2 regions of the Staphylococcus hsinchuensis genome follow, and region 2 is predicted to be linked to the other one. Evidence: predicted binding sites of a transcription regulator. Region 2 holds the regulator's gene; the other holds the start of a gene.

Region 1 (7,695 bases), 500 kb from region 2:
GTAAATCATTGTTTATTAAGAAAATAGGAGCGATGCACTATGGAATTATCAGAAATAAAAAGAAATATAGATAGCTATCAAGAGAAGTTAGAACAACTTAGGGGGTCTCTTTGACTTAGAAGAGAAAGAGACGAACATACAAGAATATGAAGAAATGATGACAGACCCAACATTTTGGGATGATCAAGACAAAGCTCAAGATATCATTGATAAAAACAATGCTTTAAAATCAGTCGTTAATGCTTATCGTAAACTAGAAGCGGATATAGAAGATATGACTACAACGAGAGAATTATTAGTTGAAGAAAATGACGAAGATATGAAAGATGATTTAGAAGAAACAGTGGTAGCTTTCAAAGATGAGCTAGACCAGTTTGAATTACAACTATTATTAGACGGCCCTTATGATGCAAACAATGCAATCATTGAATTACACCCAGGTGCAGGTGGGACGGAATCGCAAGATTGGACGAATATGTTACTTAGAATGTATCAACGTTACTGCGAACAAAGCGGATTTAAAGTTGAAATTGCTGACTATTTACCTGGGGATGAAGCTGGCGTAAAAAGCGTAACTTTCGTCGTTAAAGGACATAATGCTTACGGTTATTTGAAAGCTGAAAAAGGTGTTCACCGACTTGTGAGAATTTCCCCATTTGATTCTTCAGGGCGTCGTCATACTTCATTCGCATCATGTGACGTTATTCCAGAATTTAATAATTCGGAAATAGAAATTGAAGTGAATTCTGACGATATTACGGTAGATACTTTTAGAGCTTCTGGGGCAGGTGGACAACACATCAACAAAACAGAATCTGCAATAAGAATTACACACCATCCTACTGGTATCGTCGTAAATAACCAAAACGAAAGATCTCAAATTAAAAACAGAGAAGCCGCAATGAAAACTTTAAAATCAAAACTTTATCAATTAAAGCTTGAAGAGCAAGAACAAGAGATGGCTGAAATTCGTGGTGAACAAAAAGAGATTGGTTGGGGAAGCCAAATTAGATCTTATGTTTTCCATCCGTATGCAATGGTTAAAGACCATAGAACGAACGAAGAAACTGCGAAAGTTGATGCAGTAATGGATGGCGAAATTGGTCCGTTTATTGAAGCGTACTTACGTAGTCAAATGGATAATAACAATTAAGTTGAGTTAGCACATAACTGAACCGTAATTGTTTTTAATGAAAGTTTTACCTCTTATAGAAATTAAAATATTCTATAATTAAATTCGAAAGACATTTTGATTATTGAATGATAATATAAAAGCAAGTAAAATCACACTAAATAATTTAGGAGGCGATGTCATGGGCGTACATCAATACTTTAAGCGTTTATCCGATTTGGAAAAGTTAATTAGGTTGCCAGGTCAATTTAAATATTTCGAACATAACGTGGCTGCACATTCTTTTAAAGTCACGAAGATTGCACAATATTTAGGTACGGTTGAAGAATATCATGGCAATAAAGTTGATTGGAAAAGTTTATATGAAAAAGCGCTTAACCATGACTTTGCCGAAATATTTACCGGTGATATCAAAACACCTGTAAAATATGCGAGTGGCGAGTTAAAGAAGCTCTTCTCACAAGTTGAGGAAGAAATGGTCAATCATTTTATTAATGAAGAGATTCCAGAACCATATCAAGCCATTTATCGTGAACGTCTGCAAGAGGGAAAAGATGACTCTTTAGAAGGGCAAATACTATCAGTAGCCGACAAAATTGATTTATTATATGAAACATTTGGTGAAATACAAAAAAGAAATCCCGAACCTCTATTCTTTGAAATTTATGAGATGTCATTAGAAACGATTATGCAATTCGATCATTTGAGCTCTGTAAATGACTTCATTGAAAATATTATTCCGGAAATGCTTACTGAAAACTTTATCCCACGCTCAGAATTAAGAGAAACGACAATGGCCATCCTAAATAAAAGAAATGAGTGAGATGTATGATTTGGTATTTACTTGCTGCATTTTTCCCTTGTATTCTTGTAGTTTCTTTTAGTGTAGTTACAAGGAACAAATGGGTTGGAACGATTTTGGCGTTAATACTCATTGGCGTTTCAGTTGAAAAAGGATTTTTCCATAGTCAGTGGATTATCTTTATTGACGTAGTGTCATTATTAGCAGGATATTTAATTATCGACCAACTCGAGTTACACAAAAAAATGGACGATTAGTTAATATATAAGTGCGAAAGTTCATTATTTATTTAGCATATTACATCATAATAAGAAACAACTTAACGCGCATAAGACAAACATGGGAATAACTATGTTTGTTTTTTATTTTCTCAAAACCAATAACGAACAAATGTTTGTATTTGTAGTGGTAAATCTGTTAAAATGTTTATCGTGAACAATTAATATAAACGAAAAGTATAAGTAATTATAGAGGATTAATGTGGGATATCGCATAGGAACGTTAATGCGAAATTTTGTAGGAGGCGTGATCATTATGGAACATTATCCATTTAAATTAGAATCTAACTTTGAACCCCAAGGTGATCAACCTCAAGCGATTGATGAAATTGTTAAGGGTGTAGAAGAGGGGAAACGTCACCAAACATTACTCGGTGCCACAGGAACAGGTAAGACATTTACGATGAGTAATGTAATTAAACGCGTTGGAAAGCCAACTCTAATTATCGCTCATAATAAGACACTTGCAGGTCAGTTATATAGCGAGTTTAAAGAGTTCTTTCCTGAAAATCGTGTAGAGTACTTTGTGAGTTATTATGATTATTATCAACCAGAAGCATATGTACCTTCAACGGATACTTTCATAGAGAAAGATGCTTCTATTAATGACGAAATTGATCAATTGAGACACTCAGCGACAAGTGCACTGTTTGAACGTGACGATGTTATTATTATTGCTAGTGTCAGTTGTATATATGGTTTAGGTAATCCAGAAGAATATAAAGAATTAGTTGTAAGTGTTCGCGTCGGAATGGAAATGGATAGAAGTGAACTGTTAAGAAAGCTTGTCGATGTGCAATATACAAGAAATGACATTGACTTTAGACGTGGTACGTTCCGTGTACGTGGGGATGTTGTAGAAATCTTCCCGGCATCTCGTGAAGAAATGTGTATCCGAGTTGAGTTCTTCGGGGATGAAATTGATCGCATTAGAGAAGTGAACTACCTAACAGGGGAAGTATTGCGCGAACGAGATCACTTTGCTATCTTCCCAGCGTCTCACTTCGTAACACGTGATGAAAAGATGAAATTAGCAATTAAACGTATTGAAAATGAATTAGAAGAACGATTAACTGAATTACGTAACGAAAATAAATTACTTGAAGCACAACGTTTGGAGCAACGTACAAATTATGATCTTGAAATGATGCGAGAAATGGGATTTTGTTCAGGAATTGAAAATTATTCAGTACATTTAACTTTACGTCCAACAGGGTCTACGCCTTATACTTTACTTGATTATTTTGGTGATGATTGGTTAGTTATGATTGATGAATCTCACGTGACTTTACCTCAAATTAGAGGTATGTATAACGGTGACCGTGCACGTAAACAAGTCTTAGTAGATCACGGCTTCCGTTTACCAAGTGCTTTAGATAATAGACCATTGAAATTTGAAGAGTTTGAAGATAAGACGAATCAACTCGTATATGTTTCTGCTACACCTGGTCCGTATGAGTTAGAACATACTGATGAAATGGTTGAACAAATTATTCGTCCAACTGGATTATTAGATCCTAAGATTGATGTGCGACCTACAGAAAATCAAATCGATGACTTATTAAGTGAAATACAAACACGTATTGATCGTGATGAACGCGTGTTAGTGACTACACTCACTAAAAAAATGAGTGAAGATTTGACGACATATATGAAAGAAGCGGGCATCAAAGTCAATTATTTACACTCTGAAATAAAAACACTTGAACGTATTGAAATTATACGTGATTTAAGAATGGGCACATATGATGTTATCGTTGGTATTAACTTATTAAGAGAAGGTATAGATATTCCTGAAGTATCGTTAGTCGTCATCTTAGATGCTGATAAAGAAGGTTTCTTAAGATCAGAACGTTCTCTTGTACAAACGATTGGTCGTGCAGCGCGTAATAGTGGCGGGGAAGTTATCATGTATGGTGATAAAGTCACAGATTCTATGCAATATGCGATTGATGAAACGAATCGACGTCGTTCAATTCAAGAAGCATATAATGAAGAACATGGTATTACACCAATGACGATTAATAAGAAGATTCATGATGTGATTAGTGCTACAGTAGAGAGTGACGAGACAAACGAACAAGAGCAAACTGAATTACCTAAGAAAATGACGAAGAAAGAACGCGAAAAAACAATTGCAAATATAGAAAAAGAAATGAAGCAAGCAGCAAAAGATTTAGATTTCGAAAAGGCAACAGAGCTTAGAGATATGTTATTTGAATTAAAAGCAGAAGGGTGAAAAATATGAAACAACCATCCATTGTAGTTAAAGGAGCACGTGCTCATAATTTAAAAAATGTTGATATCGAAATACCGAAGAACAAAATGATTGTCATGACTGGTCTTTCAGGGTCAGGTAAATCTTCATTAGCATTCGATACGATTTACGCTGAAGGGCAACGTAGATATGTTGAATCTTTAAGTGCATATGCACGTCAATTTCTAGGACAAATGGACAAACCAGATGTAGATACTATAGAAGGTTTGTCACCAGCGATTTCAATCGATCAGAAAACGACAAGCAAAAACCCAAGATCGACGGTTGCCACAGTCACAGAGATTTATGATTATATACGTTTATTATATGCGCGTGTAGGTAAACCTATATGTCCCAATCACGGTATTGAAATCGAATCGCAAACAGTTCAACAAATGGTAGATCGTGTCTTACAATTAGAAGAACGTAGTAAGATTCAACTCTTAGCTCCTGTAGTGTCACATCGTAAAGGTTCACATGAGAAATTATTAGATGACATTAGTAAAAAAGGTTATGTGCGTGTAAGAGTTGATGGTGAAATAACAGACGTCAATGAAGTACCTGATTTAAATAAAAATAAAAATCATACGATAGAAGTTGTAGTAGATAGACTTGTAGTTAAAGATGGCATTGAAACACGTCTTGCCGACTCGATTGAAACTGGACTTAACCTAGCTGATGGCAACCTCATAGTTGATGTAATTGGAGATGAAGAGCTTAAATTCTCAGAAAATCATGCCTGTCCAATTTGTGGTTTCTCTATTGGTGAGTTAGAGCCGCGTATGTTTAGTTTCAACAGCCCGTTTGGAGCTTGTCCAACTTGTGATGGTTTAGGACAAAAACTAAAAGTAGATTTAGATTTAGTCGTTCCAGACAAAAATAAGACGTTAGATGAAGGTGCAATCGTACCGTGGGAACCTACAAGTTCTGATTTCTATCCAACTTTATTAAAACGAGTTTGTGAAGTTTATAAGATTAAAATGGACAAACCGTTTAAAAAGTTAACTGACCGCCAAAAAAATATTATTTTGTACGGTTCAAACGGTAAAGAAATTGAATTTACATTTAAACAACGTAACGGTACAACTCGCAAAAGAACGATGGAATTCGAAGGTGTAGTAAATAACATTAGTCGTCGTTATCATGAGTCGCCTTCTGAATTAGTAAGAGAAATGATGAGTAAATATATGACACAGTTACCATGTGAAACGTGTCATGGTAAACGCTTGAGTCGTGAAGCTTTATCAGTTTATGTTGCAGGTTATAATATCGGTGAAATTGTAGAGAATTCAATTAAAGATGCATTACACCAATACAAACATATTGAGCTGAAAGAACAAGATCGTAAAATCGCGACACAAATTTTAAATGAAATTATCGCACGTCTTGAGTTTTTAAATAACGTAGGTCTCGATTACTTAACACTTAATCGTGCTTCAGGTTCATTATCTGGTGGTGAAGCACAACGTATTAGACTGGCAACACAAATTGGTTCAAGATTGTCCGGTGTACTATACGTGTTAGATGAGCCTTCTATCGGGTTGCATCAACGAGACAATGACCGACTCATTAATACGTTGAAAGAGATGCGTGATTTAGGAAATACGCTTATTGTCGTTGAACACGATGACGATACGATGCGTGCAGCTGATTATTTAGTCGATGTCGGCCCAGGCGCAGGCGATCACGGTGGTGAAATCGTTGCGAGTGGTACGCCGAAACAAGTCATGCAAAATAAACAATCTCTTACAGGTCAATATTTAAGCGGTAAAAAACGCATCGAATTACCCGAAGCACGTCGTCCATTAACTGACAGACAAATTCAAATCAGAGGTGCTAAAAGTAATAACCTTAAAAATATTGATGTTGACTTCCCGCTTTCAACAATGACTGTAGTTACAGGTGTCTCAGGCTCTGGTAAGAGTACTTTAGTAAATGAAATATTATATAAGTCATTAGCTAAAGCTATTAATAAATCGAAAGTTAAGCCAGGGGATTGTGATGAAATCAAAGGCATAGATCAAATTGAGCGTATTATTGATATTGATCAGTCTCCAATCGGTCGTACACCACGTTCAAACCCTGCGACTTATACTGGCGTTTTTGACAATATTAGAGATATCTTCGCTCAAACAAACGAAGCGAAAGTGAGAGGTTATTCAAAAGGACGTTTCAGCTTTAACGTTAAAGGCGGACGTTGTGAAGCATGTAAAGGTGACGGTATTATTAAAATTGAAATGCACTTTTTACCAGATGTGTATGTACCATGTGAAGTGTGTGGCGGCTCACGTTATAACCGTGAAACATTAGAGGTTACTTATAAAGGTAAGAGTATCGCTGATGTGTTAGCAATGACTGCTGAAGATGCAACGCATTTCTTTGAAAATGTTCCGAAAATTCATCGTAAACTACAAACACTCGTTGATGTTGGTTTAGGTTATGTGACATTAGGTCAACCTGCGACCACACTTTCTGGTGGTGAAGCACAACGTGTGAAACTCGCTTCGGAATTACACAAACGTTCAACAGGTAACTCAATTTATATACTTGATGAACCAACAACAGGTCTGCATGTGGATGATATTAGTAGATTATTAAAGGTGCTAAATAAACTCGTTGAAAATGGTGATACTGTAGTCATCATCGAACATAATTTAGACGTAATTAAAATGGCAGATCATATTATAGACTTAGGACCTGAAGGTGGCGATGGTGGAGGAACGCTTGTTGCCACTGGAACGCCTGAAGCTATAGCAGATGTTCCTCATAGTTATACAGGACAATATTTAAAGCTAGTATTAGAACGTGATAAATAGAATAGAAAATAAGTATTTCCTAGGTAATAAAAAATAATGATTTCTATCGAATGTGATGGAAATCATTATTTTTTTGTGAGAAATGATGCTTCTTTAAAATAACTATGTCATATTTAATACTTGAACCCTTTAGTATAGGGAGGAGCACCTTAGCTTTAAAAATTGGAATATAGGTTATAATAAATATAATTGTGCATATAACTCCGGCTCTGATACACTTTTTAATATGGATTATTAGCGCTTTTTGATATGATGAAAGCAAGTAGTTTTGAAAGGGAATTATAAATAGAGGTGAACCTATGTTAACAACAAAGAGCTTGATCGAACGGTTTGAGTTAAGACTCGTAACTGGTGAATCAGGATTAAATAAAACAATTAAAAATACTGATATTTCAAGACCTGGTTTGGAA
Region 2 (7,695 bases):
GTCTAAATCGTATTTACTTAAATCTAAATAGCCTGCACTTTCATATGTTGCATGTGTATTATCACCATAATAAACTTTACCAGTATTTTTCATAATTTTAATTTCATACATACCACCAGCGCCAGCTGAATTAGCTAATGAAATTGAGTAATAATCACCTTTATCTACCATACCTTTACCTAATACATCTACGTTCCCGTCTAAATGGAATTCTGTTTCTACACGTTGTAACGCATCATTTTGTAATTCATTTTCACCTTGTGTAGATGCTTGTGCTGGTTGATTAATAAGTAACATCGCTCCTGCAACTAAACTAGCTCCAATTAAACCAAAATTTTTCTTAAACATGTAACATGTTTCCCCTTTCACTTATTTTGTAATCTAAATGTAACATTCTGTAATATTATAGTCAACTAAATGTAATAAATTTATATAAGTTGTATTATTCTGATTAATTTTACACTCAATTAATGATTAATTAAATTTATTTACGAGAGATATTTAATTCTATTCATGAATATACATTAGGCCATTTATAGTTTTAAATGTCGAGTTCTAATTCATTTATTTACAAAGTGAAATTAAACTTGATATAATACTTGGGGTCAGTATATATGATTGGTTTAACCCTTGAAAAAAGGTATAACTTTTAGTAAAATTCATATCGATAGGAAAGTGGGTGAAACAATGCCAGTATGGATCGCTATAATTATCATCGTTTTAGCACTTATTTTAGGATTGGTCGGTGGATTTTTCCTTGCTAGAAAATACATGATGGATTATCTTAAAAAGAACCCACCAATTAACGAAGAAATGTTACGTATGATGATGATGCAAATGGGTCAAAAACCATCACAAAAGAAAATCAACCAAATGATGACAATGATGAATAAAAACCAAGATGCACAATTTAAAAAGGCTAAATAGTCTATGAATAAAGGGATTGAGTGAACTTAAAAAAGTTCGCTCAATCCCATTTTTTTGCCTTAGTAAAAATTTATTTAGCTACATGAAAAATATAATGTATATTATCATTACAATACTGATAGCACTTATAAAATTATTGAAAAATGTTTGTAGTTTTAACTTTTGTATTTTCGTCACTTCTTTTGTCTCTTTTCTGTTAGTGACATATTTTCTATTAATTACATTATATAAATTTATCCAATATTTGTGTATAAAAAAACGATCCGATAGTAAATATCAGACCGTTTTTCAACTTAATTTAAAGTTTTATTTTATATTAATTAAAATGTTTGAATTTGGTTTAATACATTTTCTTTAGTAAAGCCGTATTTTTCTACGACTAAATTGCCTGGAGCACTTGCACCAAATCCATCGATACCAATCACTTTACCTTCTGTTCCAACGTATTTATGCCAACCTAATGGTGATGCCATTTCAATTGCAACACGTTTAGTGATTGAAGAAGGAATGACTGATTCTTTATATTCATCTGATTGTTGATCAAATGCGTGCCAGTTTGGCATTGATACAACACGTACACCTTTTCCTTGAGCTTCAAGATCTTTAGCTGCTTCAATCGCTAAATTAACTTCAGATCCTGTCGCTAATAATAAGAATTCAGGTTCTTGTTTTGATTCAAATACTGTGTAAGCGCCCTTTCTTACACCTTCTTCAACTGTTTCTTTAGATAAGTCCATCGTTGTAAGATTTTGTCTAGTTAAGACAAGAGATGTCGGAGTGCCTTCAGATTCGAGAGCAACTTCCCAAGCAACACGTGTTTCATTACCATCTGCTGGACGGATAACATTCATATTTGGAATTGCTCGTAAACCTGCTAATTGTTCAATAGGTTCATGAGTTGGACCATCTTCACCCACTGCAATTGAATCATGAGTAAAGATAAATGTTGAATTTAATCCCATAATTGATGATAAACGAAGCGCAGGTTTTAAATAGTCACTGAAAACAAAGAATGTAGCCGCATAAGGATGTAAACCACCGTGAGCAGCCATTCCATTTACTGCTGCGCCCATCGCAAATTCACGAACACCAAACCAAATATTTTTACCTTCTGGTGTATCTTTATCAAAGTCAGTTGCTTCTTTTACGTTAGATTTATTTGAACCTGCTAAATCTGCTGAGCCACCGAAGAATGATGGAACTGATTTACTTAAAGCTTGAATAACTTCACCTGAATCAGCACGAGAAGCACCACTATGACCTGCTTCAAATTCTGGTAATTCATCTTTGTAGTTTTGAGGTAATTTACCACTAATAGCTAATTTGAATTCTTCTGCAAGTTCTGGATATTGTTTACTGTATTGTTCTACAAGTTTATCCCAATCATCTTCTTGTTCATTAGCACGTTTTAACATTGTTTGCTGGAATATTTCATAAACCTCATCTGGAACATTAAAACGTTGTTCAGGGTCTAAACCATATTGTTCGAGTGCTAATTTTCTTTCGTCTTCACCTAAAGGTGCACCATGTACCCCATGTGTACCTTGTTTGTTAGGAGCACCAAAGCCGATAACTGTTTTTATTTCAATCATTGTTGGTGCATTTTGTTTTTTAGCTTTTTCAATCGCCTGATCTATCGCATCAATATCGTTACCATCTTCAACTAAAATGTGTTCCCAACCATATGCTTCAAAACGACCTTTAATATCTTCAGAAAATGCTTTATCTAAGTCGCCATCTAAAGAAATATCATTTGAATCATATAGCACAATTAATTTGTCTAGCTGACTATGACCTGCTAATGAAGCAGCTTCATGAGAAATACCTTCCATTAAATCCCCATCAGAAGCAAGTACATAAGTATAATGATCTACAACATTTGCATCTTCTTTATTAAATTTACCTGCTAAATGTTTTTCAGCCATTGCCATACCAACAGACATAGCGAAACCTTGTCCAAGTGGACCCGTTGTAACTTCTACACCGTCTGTATGCTTATATTCAGGATGTCCAGGTGTTTTAGAACCCCATTGTCTAAATTGTTTAAGCTCTTCAAGTTCTAAGCTTCCTGAAACATGCAATAAACTGTAAAGTAAAGCCGATCCATGCCCAGCTGATAACACAAAACGATCTCTATTAAAGAAATCTTTAGATTGTGGATTAAAGTTTAAATGGCGTGTCCATAATGTATATGCCATAGGAGCTGCGCCCATCGGAAGTCCAGGATGCCCTGAATTCGCTTGTTCAACTGCATCGATACTCAAAGCTCTTATTGTATCAATCGCTAATTGATCTTTCTCTCTATTCATCTATATTACTTCCTTTCTACTTGCAAATTTCATAATCATTATACACGATTGATCTTATCTTTAACAAAATAATGTTTATGTTAAAATGCTATCTATTTTTTTGAATCTAATTTTCTCTTAACTTTGTCAGGAGTAACGTCATTCCCTTCTGGGTCAATAACGCGGGTATTTTCAATTTGTTGTTTGAAACTTTTTCTAAAAGAATCTAAATATGCCTTTCTTAATTTAGATTGTTCTTTGGCTTCAGTTTCTGTTAATCCAGTTTCTTTTTTCTTTTTTGCTAATTCATTTATTCGTTTAATATCTACTTGATCTTTGTTACCCATTGTTAACCTCCGTCTTTCATAATATAAAAAATATAACAAAAAAGTGAACGAAACTAAATAGTTTCGCTCACTATCTCCCCAATCCTTAATAATCAAATTGACTTAGAAAAGTTTTAATTCACAGCTAACATCATAGAATGATGATCATGTTCGGTTTCTTTCTTCTCATCTATCGATAATTGATGTTGCAATGAATCTTGTTTAGACACTTGATGATCTTCTAATTCGTACGGATGTTCTGTATTTGCATTATGGTATGCATTTAAGATAAATATACTAAAAATGACCATAGTTACTATCATTACAACTAAATAATTCATAATTTCTTCTTTATATATAGAAAACATTTAACTCACTCCTAGAACGTTTGTTTGTATTTTTAATATACCAGAACGAATGTTCTAAGTCAACACCAAAACGAACAAACGTTTGTAAAAGGTGTTTAAGCATGCTATAATGAAGACAAATTAAATTAGGGAGTGCCTATTATGAAAGAATTAACTAAACGTCAAACTGAAATTTTTGATTTTATTAAGCAAACTGTACAATTAAAAGGTTATCCACCAAGTGTGCGTGAAATTGGAGAAGCAGTCGGATTAGCATCAAGCTCAACTGTACATGGCCATCTATCTCGACTTGAAGAAAAAGGATACATTAAGAGAGACCCGACGAAACCTCGTGCGATAGAAATAGTAAGCGAACAGTTAGGCGAACCAATCAACATGGAAGAAACAATTCATGTTCCTGTTATTGGTAAAGTCACTGCCGGTATTCCAATCACTGCAGTAGAAAATGTTGAAGAATACTTCCCGTTACCAGAACACTTCACATCAACACATAACAGTGATATTTTTATATTAAATGTCATAGGTGATAGTATGATAGAAGCTGGAATTTTAGATGGAGATAGAGTAATCGTTAGAAGTCAAACAATCGCTGAAAATGGTGATATCATAGTGGCTATGACAGAAGAAAATGAAGCGACAGTTAAACGTTTCTACAAAGAAAAAACACGCTATCGTTTACAACCTGAGAATTCAACGATGGAACCAATTTATTTAGAACAAGTGACAGTATTAGGAAAAGTAGTAGGTCTCTTTAGAGAAATGTAATACTGCAAATAAGATATAAAGACACTCTCAAAAAACAAAGAGGTTGAGCGTTATGCTCAACCTCTTATTTTTCATCTTTAATTTCTAAAACTTCTTTTACTTTTTCTAATATATCTTCTGTTTTTTCTTCTTTGTTTGTAGACATATCTTTCTCATCCTCACAAAAGAAATGATACCCATTCAAATTTTCATTTAAACATTAACCGGTATAATCTTCAGTCCAATATGGCTGACGCTCATCATTAAAGTCACTGCCTACCCCTAATGTTTTAAACTTACGATTTAAGATATTTTTCCTATGTCCTAATGAGTTCATTAAGCCTTGATGAGCAAATATACTACTTGTTTGGCCATATGCTAAATTTTCTCCAGCCGTATTAAACTCATGGCCATCCGCTTCCATTCGGTCAAATGGAGATTCTCCTGATTGATTATCATGAGCAAAATATTGATGCTCTGCCATATCTTCACTGTGTTTTCTCGCAGTATCAGATATGCCTGAACTATAATCTAATGTCGAAATACCATGTTGTACTCTTTCCGCATTTACGAGATCAAAGTTCTGTAATTCAAAGCTTTTAGCTAAATTATCTGAAGGTGCACCATATTGTTGTTGTAAACGATTTTCCATTTGATCACTCACTTGGAGCATCGCCGTTAAATTATTGTCATTATGTTCATCATAAAATGCAGTTGTATAAATTTTATTATCATGGAATGTATCATATTCTTTATCTTTTATTTCATATCTTACGAAACCTTTTCTCTTGGCATCTATCGGTTGACCTAACCTATTTCTCACTTTGTCTTTCGGTGTACCATACTTAATCTTTGATTTAGAAGAGATGACATTCTGATTACTATATAAAGCGTTAACTTTATTATCTATATAACTTACCATCACAAATGAACGATAATTATCGTTATAGTAAGTATACCAATTTGTACCATATTCATTTGACGTTACGCGTTTAGCTTTACCTAAATTACGTTCTACTTTACTTTTCGACATATGCATTTGAATATTGTTAAAAGCAAATGCTTGTTTTTCAGGTACTTTTAAAGTCTTTTGAGGTTCTGACGTATCTGATGTCCAACTTGCCACATGAGACTTCACTTGTTGTTCAAATGATTGAATTGGTTTAGGTTCCTTTATAGGTATAATTAACACAATGAGTAACAATGCGACTACATATAATACAAACTTTTTAATCGTTTACACCTTCTCTATGGAATTAGTCTCTATCCCCATTGAAAATTGAATTACGAACAATTACATAGTCTACTTTTCTAAGTGAATTTAAATCTTTCCCACCTGCGTATGAAATTGAACTTTGTAAATCTTGTTGCATTTCAATTAAAGTATCATTTAATGAACCTTTATGTTCAACAAACATTTTTTTACCTTCAACGTTTTTATGTTCACCTTTTTGGAACTCTGATGCACTACCGAAGTATTCTTTATACAATTTTCCATCTAATTCAACAGTTTCACCAGGTGATTCTTCATGCGCGGCAAATAGTGAGCCAATCATTACCATTGAAGCTCCGAAACGAATTGATTTTGCAATATCACCGTGTGTTCTAAGACCACCATCAGCGATAATTGGTTTACGAGCTGCTTTACTACACAGGTTAAGTGCAGATAACTGCCAACCGCCTGTTCCAAATCCTGTTTTAATTTTTGTAATACAAACTCGCCCTGGACCGATACCTACTTTCGTTGCATCAGCACCAGCATTTTCTAGTTCACGAACGCCTTCAGGTGTACCCACGTTACCTGCAATAACAAAACTTTCTGGAAGATGTTGTTTAATATGTTTAATCATATTGATTACAGAATCTGAATGACCGTGGGCGATATCAATTGTAATATATTCAGGCACTAAGTTTTCACTAGCTAATTCTTTAATAAAATCAAATTCACGTGCTTTTACCCCAACTGAAATTGAAGCAAATAATCCGTTTTCTTGCATTTCTTTAATGAAATTATTTCTTTTATCTTCTTCAAAACGGTGCATGATATAGAAATAATCGTGTTCAGCAAACCATTTTGCTAGTGATTCATTCATAACTGTTTGCATATTTGCAGGTACTACTGGTAATTTAAATTTTCTTGGACCAAACTCTACTGTAGTATCACATTCACTTCTACTTTCAACGATACATTTATTTGGTATTAATTGTATATCTTCGTAATCAAATATTTTCATAGTATAGAAACCCCAATCTCTTAATTATTAATATTGTTTGGCAAATTCGTTCAATTATTTATTAATTGTCGCTCAGTCTTACACATTCTGGCTCAATTTCTAAATAAAACTATATCTCTTCTTAACCATTAGATAATATACATTGTTTTTGAACAAATGTAAATGGACTAAGGTTGTATCATCGTAACAATATATTATGAAAACAAAATTAATGATTTCATCTTGTTACATTCTATTTTTTTATGACTCATGGGGTTATACAAATAAAAAGGGCTGTGTCATTATTTCGAGTCACAGCCTTTACTATAAAATCATAAATTTACCAGCTTGATTTCTTAACGCCAGGAATTTGACCTTTGTGTGCATAATCTCTTAAAGCAATTCTTGACATGCCAAATTTACGATAAACACCTCTTGGTCGACCAGTAACTTGGCAACGTCTTGTTAAACGTGTCGGTGATGAATCTCTTGGTAGCTTTCTTAAAGCTTCATAGTCACCTTTTGCCTTTAGTTCTTTTCTTAATTCATAATATTGTTCAACCAAAGCTTGGCGTTTTTGTTCTTTAGCTATTTTTGATTTTTTAGCCATTCCATAAAACCTCCTCTATTAAATCGTAATGATTACGTTTTATTATAGTAACACACATTTTTATATAGTCAAATAGCACATTGAAATATTTTTCTTATGTATTTCTTTGATTGCTATATATGACTATGCAACTTTGAGCAAATATAACTTGTTTCTACTATTGTAATGTCTAAAATTTCAAATTAATTACACATCTACCTATAAACCTTTTATTCATTG

The links. Region 2 encodes LexA, which represses DNA repair genes until DNA is damaged. Its sites were predicted from a motif close to CGAACATATGTTCG; they were not measured.
Region 1: uvrB (excinuclease ABC subunit UvrB) is a predicted target of LexA. The motif match lies at 2,318-2,331, and genes of this name have one in related genera.

The regions. Positions count from the first base shown of each region.
Region 1 covers NZ_CP128355.1:1,097,234-1,104,928, forward strand. Annotated here, with positions in the region: one part of gene prfB (peptide chain release factor 2) at 40-111, shown strand; one part of gene prfB (peptide chain release factor 2) at 113-1,153, shown strand; gene QQM35_RS05435 (YfbR-like 5'-deoxynucleotidase) at 1,314-1,955, shown strand; gene QQM35_RS05440 (CsbA family protein) at 1,961-2,191, shown strand; gene uvrB (excinuclease ABC subunit UvrB) at 2,466-4,451, shown strand; gene uvrA (excinuclease ABC subunit UvrA) at 4,457-7,285, shown strand; gene hprK (HPr(Ser) kinase/phosphatase) at 7,585-7,695, shown strand, end outside.
Region 2 covers NZ_CP128355.1:1,595,238-1,602,932, reverse strand. Annotated here, with positions in the region: gene QQM35_RS07970 (hypothetical protein) at 1-348, opposite strand, end outside; gene QQM35_RS07965 (YneF family protein) at 688-927, shown strand; gene tkt (transketolase) at 1,248-3,236, opposite strand; gene QQM35_RS07955 (DUF896 domain-containing protein) at 3,329-3,562, opposite strand; gene sosA (DNA damage-induced cell division inhibitor SosA) at 3,676-3,909, opposite strand; gene lexA (transcriptional repressor LexA) at 4,051-4,674, shown strand; gene QQM35_RS07940 (CAP-associated domain-containing protein) at 4,874-5,857, opposite strand; gene guaC (GMP reductase) at 5,910-6,887, opposite strand; gene rpsN (30S ribosomal protein S14) at 7,207-7,476, opposite strand.